DNA from 4 places in the Comamonas sp. JNW genome. Region 2 is predicted to be linked to each of the others. Evidence: predicted binding sites of a transcription regulator. Region 2 holds the regulator's gene; each other region holds the start of a gene.
What was found. The regulator sigma-54, encoded in region 2, starts transcription at its own class of promoters, with help from an activator protein. The targets are predictions, from matches to a motif close to TGGCANGNAANCTGCTTT.

Region 1: the regulator sigma-54 is predicted to act here: its motif matches at 1,604-1,621, upstream of DCO45_RS06390 ([protein-PII] uridylyltransferase).
Region 3: the regulator sigma-54 is predicted to act here: its motif matches at 1,238-1,255, upstream of DCO45_RS03345 (CmpA/NrtA family ABC transporter substrate-binding protein).
Region 4: the regulator sigma-54 is predicted to act here: its motif matches at 1,203-1,220, upstream of DCO45_RS08375 (ammonium transporter).

The regions. Positions count from the first base shown of each region.
Region 1 is NZ_QETI01000003.1:153,885-157,081, reverse strand. It holds gene purL (phosphoribosylformylglycinamidine synthase) at 1-458, opposite strand, end outside; gene map (type I methionyl aminopeptidase) at 641-1,456, shown strand; gene DCO45_RS06390 ([protein-PII] uridylyltransferase) at 1,679-3,197, shown strand, end outside.
Region 2 is NZ_QETI01000008.1:46,582-49,778, forward strand. It holds gene lptB (LPS export ABC transporter ATP-binding protein) at 1-306, shown strand, start outside; gene DCO45_RS13055 (RNA polymerase factor sigma-54) at 412-2,028, shown strand; gene DCO45_RS13060 (aspartyl/asparaginyl beta-hydroxylase domain-containing protein) at 2,105-3,028, opposite strand; gene DCO45_RS13065 (hypothetical protein) at 3,167-3,197, opposite strand, start outside.
Region 3 is NZ_QETI01000002.1:43,205-46,401, reverse strand. It holds gene DCO45_RS03345 (CmpA/NrtA family ABC transporter substrate-binding protein) at 1-1,083, opposite strand, end outside; gene DCO45_RS03340 (nitrate regulatory protein) at 1,393-2,709, opposite strand; gene DCO45_RS03335 (M55 family metallopeptidase) at 2,788-3,197, opposite strand, start outside.
Region 4 is NZ_QETI01000004.1:191,190-194,386, reverse strand. It holds gene DCO45_RS08375 (ammonium transporter) at 1-1,155, opposite strand, end outside; gene DCO45_RS08370 (FAD-binding oxidoreductase) at 1,398-2,825, opposite strand; gene hutG (N-formylglutamate deformylase) at 2,960-3,197, opposite strand, start outside.

The DNA.
Region 1 (3,197 bases), on a different contig from region 2:
GCGCGGGTGGCGAAGACCGACTCGGTCATGCGGTCGTGCAGCAGCGCGGCGATCTGTGCGGTCTGCTCGGCGCTCAGCTCGGGCTTGCCGCCCAGCAGGCCGGCCTTGAGCTCGATCCGGTACTCGGTCAGGCGCTCGATGCGGAACAGTGCCAGGCCGCAGTTGCGGGCAATGTCAGTGGCCTTGGAAGCCCAGGGCGAAATGGTGCCCATGCGCGGGGTGACGATGAAGGCCAGGCCATCGCTGCCGCCTTCATAGGGGTCGCCATAGGTCAGCAGGGCCGCTACGCGCTCGGCCTGGGCACCCGCCAGGGGCTGCTCGGTGGCCACCAGATGCACAAAACGGGCAGCAATGCCCGTTATCTTTGGATGGATCGCCGTCAATGCGGTCTGCAGTTGTTGGGCGCGGAAGGAGCTGAGGGCGTTACCGCCTGGTAGCTGAGTCAGGTGCAGTGTCACGTGGCAGCCTATGTGGACTAGGAGGATGGGAAGAAAGCACGCATGCGCCTTGCCCACTGCTACGGGCGGACCGTGGCAGCACCATGACAAGGGCGGGATAACCCGGGATTCTACTGTGCCGCGCCAGGACACGTAGCCGCATGGAAAACAGGCCAATGGCAGCAGTGGGATAATTGTGGGCTATGACGATCAAAATCAATACCGAAGACGATATTGCGCAGATGCGCATCGCAGGCCGCCTGGCCTCGGAGGTCTTGGACTACATCACCCCCCACATCCAACCGGGTATCACCACCAAGCAAATCGATCTGCTGTGCGCCGAGGCGATGGAAAAGCAAGGCACCAAATCGGCCTGCCTGGGCTACCAGCCGCCAGGCATGACGCCCTACCCGGCCTATGTCTGCACGTCGGTCAACCATGTGGTCTGCCACGGCATCCCCAATGACAAACCGCTCAAGAAGGGCGACATCGTCAATGTGGACGTGACCATCATCACGCCCGAAGGCTATTTTGGTGACAACAGCCGCATGTTCGTGATCGGCGAAGGCACGATTGCCGGCAAGCGCCTGTGCCAGCTGACCTTTGAAGCCATGTGGCATGGCATCGTGCAGGTCAAGAATGGCGCCCACCTGGGCGATATCGGCCATGCGATCCAGAAGTTTGCCGAAGGCCAGGGCCTGTCGGTCGTGCGCGAGTATTGCGGCCACGGCATCGGCAAGGTGTTCCACGACGAGCCCCAGGTGCTGCATTACGGCCGCCCGGGCGCCGGCGTCGAGCTCAAGACCGGCATGATCTTCACGATCGAGCCCATGCTCAACCTGGGCAAGAAGGACATCAAGGACCTGGGCAATGACGGCTGGACCGTCATCACCAAGGACCACAGCCTCTCGGCCCAGTGGGAAGTCGAAGTGCTGGTGACCGACACCGGCTATGAAGTGCTGACCTGGTCGGAGGGCTCGCCCACGCCGCCCAGCTTTGTGACCAGCACCAAGTGCTGATCGGGTGCTGATCCGGCACGAATAAATCGCTGCGCGCGTGCCGGGCCTGCCCGGCACCTGCCCACACCAAGGCGGCATTGCAACCAGCATGCCGCCTTGGTCGTTTCTGGCAGTCCCGCCTCCGCCATGCCCCCATTTGGTGCGTAATGGCATGGAATGTGCTTACTCGCAGCTGCTGTTGATTGCTATGGCACACTGCCAACGACAGCATAGTTAGGCACCATGAACGATCCTCGCATTCCGCAGCTGCGCGAGCAGTACCAGGCGCAACGCAGCGCCCTGTTTGATGACATCATGGCCGGGGGCAGCAGCACCCGGGGCATACAGACCCAGCTGCGCAAGCTCTCGCAGCTGGCCGATGGGCTGCTGCGCGATCTCTGGCACCTGGCTGGCCTACCCGGGCGCCTGAACCTGGTGGGGGTGGGCGGCTTTGGCCGGGGCAAGCTGTTTCCCTATTCCGATATCGATGTGCTGCTGCTGCTGCCCGAAGGCACCGATCCGGAGCAGGACATTGAATTGCGCACCGCGATCGAGCAGTTCATCGGCTCGTGCTGGGATGCCGGGCTGGAGATAGGGTCGAGCGTGCGCACCATCAGCCAGTGCATCAGCGAAGCCCAGGCCGATGTGACGGTGCAGACGGCGCTGCTGGAGTCGCGCCGCATCATTGGCTCGCCCCGCCTCTACCACCTGTTCCAGGCGGCGCTGGCCCAGTCCATCAAGCCCGATGCCTTTGTCGTGGCCAAGGTGCTGGAGATGCAGCAGCGCCACAACAAGTACGAAAACACCGTCTATGCGCTCGAGCCCAATTGCAAGGAGTCGCCTGGCGGCCTGCGCGATCTGCAACTGATCCTGTGGCTGGGCCGTGCTACCGGTCTGGGCAGCCGCTGGAAGGAGCTGGCCGACAAGGGGCTGGCGACCGTCTACGAGGTGCGCAACCTGCAGCGCAACGAGGACCTGATCTGCCTCATCCGCGCGCGGCTGCACATTGTGGCGCGGCGCCGTGAGGACCGGCTGGTGTTCGACCTGCAAACGCCGGTGGCCGAGTCCTTTGGCTTCAAGACCATCACGCCAGCTGGCCAGCGCTTTCCCAAGCGCGCCAGCGAGGAGCTGATGAAGCGCTACTACTGGGCTGCCAAGGCGGTGGCCCAGCTCACGCAGATCCTGATGCTGAACATGGACGAGCGCCTGCACCCGGGCAACCACACCTTGCGCCGCATCGATGACGAGTTCTACGACAAGGCCGGCCTCATTGAGGTGGCCGACGACGAGGTCTACCAGCGCAACCCGCATGCGATCTTGCGCACCTTCTTGCTCTACGAGACCGAGCCGGGCTTGAAGGACCTGTCGGCCCGCACCTTCCGCGCGCTCTACCATGCGCGCCAGCTGATGGATGCGCAGTTCCGGCGTGACCCGGTCAACCGCGCCACCTTCATGCAGATCCTGCAGCAGCCCCATGGCATCACCCATGCGATGCGGCTGCTCAACCAGACCTCGGTACTGGGCCGCTATCTCTGGCCGTTCCGCCGCATCGTGGGCCAGATGCAGCACGACCTGTTCCATGTCTACACGGTGGACCAGCACATCCTGATGGTGCTGCGCAATGTGCGGCGCTTTTTCATGGCCGAGCATGCGCATGAGTACCCGTTCTGCTCCCAGCTGGCCGCTGGCTGGGACAAGCCCTGGATTCTGTACCTGGCCGCCCTCTTCCACGACATCGGCAAGGGCCGGGGTGGCGACCATT
Region 2 (3,197 bases):
GGCGAGCGCCGCCGGGTCGAGATCGCCCGTGCGCTGGCCACCCAGCCCCGTTTCATCCTGCTCGACGAGCCTTTCGCCGGCATCGACCCCATCGCCGTGATCGAGATCCAGCGCATTGTCGCCTTTCTCAAGGAGCGCGGCATTGGCGTGCTGATCACCGACCACAATGTGCGCGAAACCCTGGGTATCTGTGACCATGCCTGCATCATCAGCGATGGCAAGGTGCTGGCCGCCGGGACGCCGCAAGAGATTGTGGAGAACGCAGAGGTCCGGAGGGTGTATCTGGGTGAACATTTCCGTATGTGACATCGCACGCCTTGGCGGGCGTGCCAGCCAAGATGCCGTCCCGCGCTGCGGGGCCGGCAGGGCTGATCCGTTGCCAGCTGCCCCAGCCCGTGGGGAGGCGCAGCCATGATGCCGTCGCTGTCGCTGCGCGTATCGCAGAACCTGACCCTGACCCCCCAGCTGCAGCAGTCGATTCGCCTGCTGCAGCTGTCCACGCAGGAACTGACGCAGGAAGTCGAGCAGATGCTCGACGAAAACCCGTTTCTGGAGCGCGAGGGCGATGAGGCCCCCGAGGCTGAAGCCGGTAAAGAAGCCGCTGAATCTGCCGAAGCTGCAGACGCTGCAGACGCAGCCGACAAGGGTGCCGATACTGCTGCCAGCACCGACACCAACAACAGTAGCGATTTCGAGCCCGGAACCTCCGACCAGCCGCTGGATTTTGGCGCGGGCAAGGAAACCGGCGTCGATGCCGAGGCCGCTGCCGGCGATTCGGCATCGGACTGGGAAGAGTGGGGTGGCGATCTGCCCGCGCGCTCCAGCGCCAGCGATGACGACGACGAGACGCCGATGTCCGACCGGCGCAGCGAGCACCTGAGCCTGCAGGATGTGCTGCACCGCCAGGCCTTGTCGCTGCGCCTGTGCCAGGAAGACCGGGCCGCGCTCTACTTTCTGATTGAATCACTGAACGACGACGGCTACCTCGAAGAAACGCTGGCCGAGCTCGCGCAAAGCTTTGGCGACGCCAGTGACCCCGAGCGCTACGAAGTGCTGCTGCACCACCTGACTGTGGCGCTGCGCTTGCTGCAAAGCCTGGAGCCGATTGGCGTGGGCGCGCGCAACCTGTCCGAATGCATGCAGCTGCAGATCAAGGCCCAGCAGCGCCTGTTGGATGAAGAGGGCTCGGACACGCCCGAGGCCGATGCGCTGGCGCTGGAGACCGCTTTGCTGGTCTGCCAGGAATCGCTGGAGCTGCTGGCGCGCCGTGATGTGCGCAAGCTGGTGCAACTGACCGGATGCAGTGATGCCGCGGTGCGCAGCGCGCTGGCGCTGATCGCCAAGCTCGAGCCCCGCCCCGGCCGGCCCTATGCCGATGTGGACCGCAACACCATCATCCCCGATGTCATCGTGCGACCCAGCAATGAGCGCGGCCTGCCGGTGCCCGGTTTCAGCGTGCAGCTCAATGCCGAGGTGATGCCGCGCCTGCGCGTGCAGGATGTCTACGCCAATGCCTTGCGCAGCCACAAGGGCAGCGAGGGCCATGGCGCGCTGCAGCAGCGGCTGCAGGAGGCGCGCTGGTTCATCAAGAACATCCAGCAGCGCTTTGACACCATCTTGCGCGTCTCGCAGGCCATCGTCGAGCGCCAGCGCAATTTCTTTGTCCATGGCGAGCTGGCGATGCGCCCCATGGTGCTGCGCGAGATTGCCGATGAGCTGGGCCTGCACGAGTCCACCATCAGCCGCGTGACCACGGCCAAGTACATGGCCACGCCGCAGGGCACGTTTGAGCTCAAGTACTTCTTTGGCTCAGGCCTGGGCACCGAGACCGGCGGCAGTGCGTCGAGCACGGCGGTCAAGGCGCTGATCAAGCAGTTGCTCGACGAGGAAAGCGCGAAGAAGCCGCTGTCGGATGCAAAAATCGCCGATCTGCTGCAGGCCCAGGGCATTGAATGCGCGCGCCGCACGGTGGCCAAGTACCGCGAGGCCATGCGCATCCCGCCGGCCAGCCTGCGCAAGGCGCTGTAAGCGCAAGCAGCCAGGGCCCATAAAAAAAACCGCAGCTGCGTTATGCACTGCGGTTTTGTTTTGAGACGGTGCCGCTTTACTTTGGCCACAGCCACCAGATGAACAAGGCCAGCACGGCCAGCATCAGGCCAAACTTGGTGAGCTTGTAGGCGGTCTTGTTCCAGGCCTTGAAGCGGCGGCGGTACTGGCCCATGTAGAACGAGATCTTGAAGATGCGGCTGATGAAGCCACGCGGATCGCCTTCGTTGTTGGGCGAGCTGGCGGCAGCGACCACATGCGTGCCCAGCCAGCGGTTGAGCCACTGCGCAAAGCCATTGGTCATCGGGCGCTCGACATCGCAGAACAGCACGATGCGGTTGCCTTCGGACCGGTTCTCGGCCCAGTGCATGAAGGTCTCGTCAAAGATCACGCCTTCGCCCTCGCGCCAGCTGTAGGGCGTGCCATCGACCTCGATCATGCAGCGGTCATCATTGGGCGCCAGCACAGCGAGGTGGTAGCGCAGCGAGCCGGCATAGGGGTCGCGGTGCAGGTTGAGCTTGGCGCCGGGCGGCAGCTCGGCAAACATGGCCGCCTTGATGCCGGGGATGGACTGCACCAGCGCCGTGGTCTTGGGGCACAGCTCCATCGCAGACGGGTGGGCCTGGCCGTACCACTTCAGGTAGAAGCGCTTCCAGCCGGTCTTGAAGAAGGAGTTGAAGCCCGCGTCGTCGTTGTTGGCCGCGGCCTTGATCTGCATGGCCTGGTGCAGACCGATGGCCTCTTCGCGGATCTCGCGCCAGTGGGCCTGCAGCGGGGCCAGGTCGGGGAAGGTGCTGGTGGGCAGGTAGGGCGTGCGCGGTACCTTGCTGAACATCAGCATGAACACATTGAATGGCGCCGTGAACGTGGAGTGGTCAAACAGCTGGCGCAGCAGCTTGTGCCGCACCTTGCCACGCAGGTGCATGTAGAGGCCGCAGCCAAAGAAAAGCAGCACCAGGGCCAGAACGATGATTTTTGCCATAGACAGCGATTTTAGCGACTGTGCTGTGGCGGCTGTCTGCGCAAGCGCAAACTGGCGCGCTGCAAGGGCTGCGGGGCGGTGGGATGGCCTGCTGGCAGCAGGCCTATTGCGGTTTGGTCAATGGCAAGCCAGGTGCGCTTACCTGGGCTGGGCGGCAAAGGCGGTCTTG
Region 3 (3,197 bases), on a different contig from region 2:
GGTCAGGAACCACATGCCATCGGACAGGTAGGGGTAGCTGGCGTCGCCCTCGGCAAAGAACTTCATGTGGTTGGGGTCGTCCCAGGTCTTGCCCAGGCCATTTTGGTAGCGGCCCAGAATGCGCTGGTTGATGGCATCGACGCTGGTGTTCACATAGGCCTTTCCGGCAATGGTCTCGGCCATCTTCTGCTTGTTCTGCAGGCTGGCATCGATCCAGCGGCCCGCCTCCAGAATTGCCATGGTCACGGCGCGCGCGGTGTTGGGGTGGCGGCTGACAAAGTCCTGTGTGCAACCCAGCACCTTTTCCGGGTGGTCGCGCCAGATGTCCTGGGTGGTGATGGCCGTGATGCCGATGCCATCCATGATCGCGCGGTGGCCCCAGGGCTCGCCCACGCAAAAGCCATCCATATTGCCCACGCGCATATTGGCCACCATCTGCGGCGGCGGCACGGTGATCACTTTCGCATCCTTGAGCGGGTGGATGCCCGCGCTCGCCAGCCAGTAGTACAGCCACATCGCATGGGTGCCGGTCGGAAAGGTCTGCGCAAAGGTGTATTCGCGCTTTTCCGCGCCCATCAGCTTGGCCAGTGACGCCGCATCGACGGCGCCCTTGTCGGCCAGCTTCTTGGACAGGGTGATCGCCTGGCCATTGCGGTTGAGCGTCATCAGCACCGCCATGTCCTTTTGCGGGCTGCCCACGCCCAGCTGCACGCCGTAGACCAGGCCATAGAGCACATGGGCAAAGTCCAGGTCGCCATTGACCAGCTTGTCGCGCACGCCGGCCCAGCTCGCTTCCTTGGTCGGCGTGATCTTGACGCCGTACTTCTGGTCCAGGCCCAGCACCGAGGCCATCACCACGCTGGCGCAGTCGGTCAGCGGGATAAAGCCGATATTGACCTCTTTTTTCTCCGGCGCATCCGAGCCGGCGGCCCAGACGCCCTGGTGGCCCAGCGCACTGTAGACAAAGGTGGCTGCCGCTGCCTGGGCGCCATGGCGCAAGAACTGACGGCGGCCGGCCAGCGGCGAAGAAGCGGGCGAAGCCTCTGCCGCCGGGGCGGTGTCAGGGGTGGGGCGTATCGTCATTCTTGTCAAACTCCATCGAAGGCGTTGCAGATTCCAAAAACAAAAAACGGCGTCCTTTCGCTGAGGGCTTGCACCATCAGGAAAGGGACGCCGTTGTCCCGAAATAACTCGCGATTACCGGAAACAGGCCGCCTTTGGCCTGGTTGGGGAGATCAATGCATATTCCATGCCAATTCAAAAATTGCAGTGCTTCCCTCTGAAGAGCCAACCTGGGCCGGCGCTGCACACCGGCCCGGATCCCTGCAATGGTGCATTGCAGCAGCCTGCGGGCCAGCGGCTGCCATGCTTTGGTGCGCGGGCGGAAAGCTGCTAGCGCTCAGCTGCAGCAGGGCCTGCGGGCGCTGCAGGGGTTTGAGGCACCAAGGCCGCCATCGCCAGCACGGCCTCGGCCACCTCCAGCATGCGCTTGTTCTGGTTCATCGCCGTCTGGCGCAGCAGCTGGTAGGCGTCGCTCTCGCTGAGCTGGTGCTGGGCCATCAGCAGACCCTTGGCGCGCTCCAGGGTCTTGCGCTCGTGCAGCGCAGTGCGCGCCTCCTGGATCTGGCTCTGCATGGTCTGCAGCCGCTGCGATTGCTGCTGCACCAGCGACAGGATATCGCGCCCCAGCGCCGGCGCGCCCACAGCATCGAGCGACCAGGTATCGGGCGGCGCCGAGGCCTCAAAAAAGGCCATGCCGGCTTCGCTGCCCTCAGCACCCTCAGCGCCCACTTGGGCAGGTTCAGCGCCCGGCGGCAACGCCTGCAAGGCCGCCAGCGCTTGTTCCTGCGCCTGCAGCTTGTGCAGGCACAGCACCTGCAGCTCCTGCGCGACCAAGGTCTCCACCCCATGCAAGGCATCGAGCCGGTGGCTGCAGGCGGCAAACCAGTCGGCGCTCCAGCTGCGGCTCAGGCTCGATCCGCTCGCGGTATGGGCCACGCGGCGCATGCGCTCCACCGCCGCCATGTCGGTGTCGCCCGCCATATGGGCCTGCCACAGCACCAGCACGCGCGGCGTGGCCAGGCTGGCAAACACCTCAAAACAGCGCTCCTGCGACTCGATCAAATGCAGCCACTGCGCCCGGGCACTGGGCTGCAGCTGGCCCGAGGCAAAGGCGCTGGTGCCGCAGGCGCGCTCCTGCCCGGCCAGCTCCTTGCCCTGCATCAGGTGAAACAGGGCCACCAGCATGCGCGATATCTCGGGCTCATTGGCGCTGTCGGCCGCCTCAAACACGACGGACAGACAGCCGGCAATCAGGCGCGCAAAAGCATCGGTACAGGCGGAGGGCGTGAGCCGCCCGGCCTGCACCTGGGCGCGCAGCGCAGGCAGCGCCGCCACGCCTTGCAAGGTATAGGCAATCGCATTGCACAGCCGCGCGCCGCTGCCGCCGGAGGGGTGTGGGCCCAGGCGATCGAGCTCATCGCGCACGTGGGCGATCTGCGCATCCGCCAGCAGGCGCTGGGGCGCCAGCAGCTCGGCGCCCTGCGCGCCGCCGCTGGCCAGCACCATGTTCGACAGCCCGCGCTCCTTTTGCAGCGCATGCACCAGCGAGGACATCGCTACCACCAGCGAGCAGGCCTTACCCAGCTGCTCCAGCGCGGCCATCTCATGCTGGCGAGCAGCGACCAGAAAATGCAGGGAAGACCTCATAAACGCGCACCACCGATGTTGAGCGCTCTACCCAGCAGGTTTCATGCCATGCCAGCCGGGGGCCTGCCCCAGCGCCGCTCAGCGCAGCATGCTGGACATGGCCGAGAGGCAATTGGTCATGCGCACCGCCGATTCGATGTCCGGCGCGCTAAAACGTACCGTGCGGCCATCGACCCGCTCCAGCGTCGGCCACTGGCAGAACAGATCGGCCATGCCGGGCGAGGTGGCGACAATCTGCACCTGCACCGGGCTGGCGGTGTGCAGTGGCTGGCAGCGCCCGCGCCCGGCCAGGCCCTGCTCCACCCCGGCGCGGATGGCTTTTTGCGCCTGCTCAGGCGAGAGGCTGATGCCGCTGCCCTGGCCGGTGGCGCGCTTGGTCTGTACAAACACCGCCTGCGGGAAGATCGCCTGGTTCTCCTCGCGCAGCACATCATCGCCAGCCAGCATCACCACCGGCGCGCCATAGGCGCCTGCCAAGGCGCCGTAAA
Region 4 (3,197 bases), on a different contig from region 2:
CACGCGGATAACGGTCAGCAAAATGGCAGTGCCCGCCGCGCTGTAAATAGCCACGGCCGCCACGGCCACCAGCTGGTTGAGAACCGTGGCATCCACGCCGGCAATGGCGCGGTCGGCAAACAAGGCGGTGAGCAGCGAGCCGGCAATGCCGCCCACGCCGTGCACGCCAAACACATCGAGCGAGTCGTCCACACCCAGGCGGCGCTTGAGCCAGGTGGCGCCCCAAAAGCAGGCTACGCCAGCCATCAGGCCGATGGCGACTGCGCCGCCCACCTGTACAAAACCGGCCGCCGGTGTGATGGCCACTAGACCGCCAATCAGGCCCGAGAGCACGCCCAGCAAGGTGGGCGCGCCGCGCACCCACCACTCGACCAGCATCCAGGACAGCGCGCCGGCAGCAGCGGCCACCATGGTCACCAGCATCGCCAGCGCCGCACGGCCATCGGCCGACAGGGCAGAGCCCGCGTTAAAGCCAAACCAGCCAATCAGCAGCAGCGCGGCACCCATCGCCGTCCAGCCCAGGCTGTGCGGCTCAAAGGCCTGGCGGCCATAGCCCTGGCGCCGGCCCAGCATGGCCGCGCAGACGAGGGCCGAGACGCCCGCATTGACGTGCACCACCGCGCCACCGGCAAAGTCCAGCGCGCCCAGCTTGTTGAGCCAGCCATCGCTCTCCCAGACCCAGTGGGCGACCGGCGCATAGACCAGCACGCTCCACAGCGCCGAGAACAGCAGCAGCGCCGAAAAGCGCATGCGCTCGACCACGGCGCCAATGATCAAGGTGGTGGTGATGACGGCAAAGGCCATCTGGAACAGCGCATAGAGCGACTCGGGCAGATGGGGCGCCAGGTGGCTGACCGACACGGTGCCCGCTGCCGCATCCAGGCGCATCGATGAGAACCAGGCCCGGTCCAGCCCGCCCAGCCAGGCCGTGGACTTGCTGAAGGCCAGCGAGTAGCCCAGCGCAAACCAGGTGAGTGACACCACCGCCGCCACCGCAAACACGGCCACCACCGTGTTGACCACGTTCTTGCGCCGCACCAACCCGGCATAGAAGAGCGCAATGCCCGGCAGTGTCATCAGCAACACCAGCACCGTAGAGACCAAGAGCCAGGCCGTATCGGCCTTGTCAATCGCAGCCATCTGCACCATTTGCATGCCATCCCCTTTTTACGTTGTCATCCATTGCGGGTTTGTTTCAAAAGGTAGCAGTTTCTATGCCATGGAGCGGGAAAGCGCCTGGATACGCGGTCTGCGGGCATGCGCAGGGGTGGCCAGGCCGCCGGCCTATGCCCGATCGCACCACATCGGTGCCATGGGCCTTGGAGCAGCCACCAACGGAAAACCGGCGCATGCATCGCTGCAGGCGCCGGTTCTGTCTGAGGGGACTACAACGGAATTCAGTCCGCCGCCAGTACCTTGCCCGGGTTCATCAGCCCCAGCGGATCGAGCGCCTGCTTGATCGTCCGCATGGCGGCCAGCTCCTGCGGCGTGCGGCTAAAACCCAGGTAGGGCATCTTGTGCAGGCCAATGCCATGCTCGGCCGAGACGCTGCCCTGGAACTGCTGCACCAGGCCGTACAGCACGGCCTCCAGCGCCTCGTCCTCGCCATTGATGGTTTGGCTGTCGGTCGTGACATGCAGGTTGCCGTCGCCCACATGGCCAAAGAACAGGCTGTGGTGGCCAGGCCAGCGCGCATCAAAGGCGGCGCGGCAGGCCGCAGCAAAGCGGCCAATATCCACCTGGGGCAGGCTGACGTCAAAGTTCACCGGCGGGTGCATGTGCGCCGTCATCTCGGCGGGCGCCTCGCGCAGCTTCCACAGGCTTTTGGCCTGCTCGCTCGACTGCGCAATCACTGCATCCACCACCTCACCGGCCTCCATGGCCTCGCCCAGGGCCTCTTCCACCGCAGCGCGCAGCGCAGCCTCGTCCTTGCCATCCACATCGATCAGCGCCTGCAGCGGGTGCTGCTGGGCAAACGCCGGCTGCAGCTTTTGCCACTGGATGGAGGTCTGCACAAAGTCGCTCCACATCAGCTCGAACGCGGCCACGCTGTTGCCAAAGCGGGCCTGCATGCGCGCCAGCACCGCCAGCGCTTCGTCAAAGCCCGGCAGCGCCACCATGCAGGTGGCCTTGGCCTGCGGGGCGGGCCGCAGGCGCAGCAGCACGCGGGTGATGATGCCCAAGGTGCCTTCGGCACCGATAAAGAACTGCTTGAGGTCGTAGCCGGTGTTGTTCTTCAGCATGGGGCGCAGCATCGGCAGCACCGTGCCATCTGCCAGCACCACCTCCAGCCCCAGCACCTGCTCGCGCATCATGCCGTTTTGCAGCACGCCATTGCCGCCCGCATTGGTCGAGACATTGCCGCCAATCTGGCAGCTGCCGCGCGCGCCCAGGTCCACGCCAAACACCCAGCCCGCCGCCACGGCCGCTTCCTGCACCGCCTGCAGGGTGACGCCGGCCTGCACCGTCATCAGGCCGGTGCGTGCATTCACGTCCTCGATCTGCTGCATGCGGTCCAAAGCCACCGCCACGCCCTGGGCCACTGGCACGGCCGCGCCGGCCAGGCCGGTCAGCCCGCCCTGGGGCACCACGGGCACCCGGTGGGCATGGCAGATGCGCAGCAAGGCGCTGACCTCTTCGGTGCTGCGCGGGCGCAGCAGCGCCAGCGGCGGCACCGGCGGCGTTCCGCTCCAGTCGGTCCAGTACTTCTCGGGGATGGCGCCCGCGCCGCGCGAAAAGCCGTTGGGGCCCAGCGCTTGCTCAAGATCGGTCCAGAAAGCCGCCGCAGGAGCGGCTGCCGCGTTGTCGGTGCGAGAGGTAGTCATAGACCGCTATTGTCGGGCGGTTTGCCTGACAGGCGCGGCCCGCCAGCAGCAAAACCTGCTGGGCCACTACAGCAAAAAACGGCATCCCAGGCCTGCCGTGCAAGCCCTGGATACCGTTTGCGGAGGCGTTGGAATCAGCGTGCCGATTGCTGCACGTAAGCCAGCAAGGTCTCCACCATGCGGCGCACATGGGGCTGCACCTTGGCGGCCACGGCCGGCAGGTAGTCAAAGGGCATGTGCTCCTGCATATAGCTGCTCTGCGTCATCTCCAGCTGGATGGCATGCACGTTCAGCGCCGGCTGGCCATAGTGGCGCGTGATGTAGCCGCCCTGGAAGCGGCCATTGAGCACGCTGGTAAAACCGTCAGCCTCA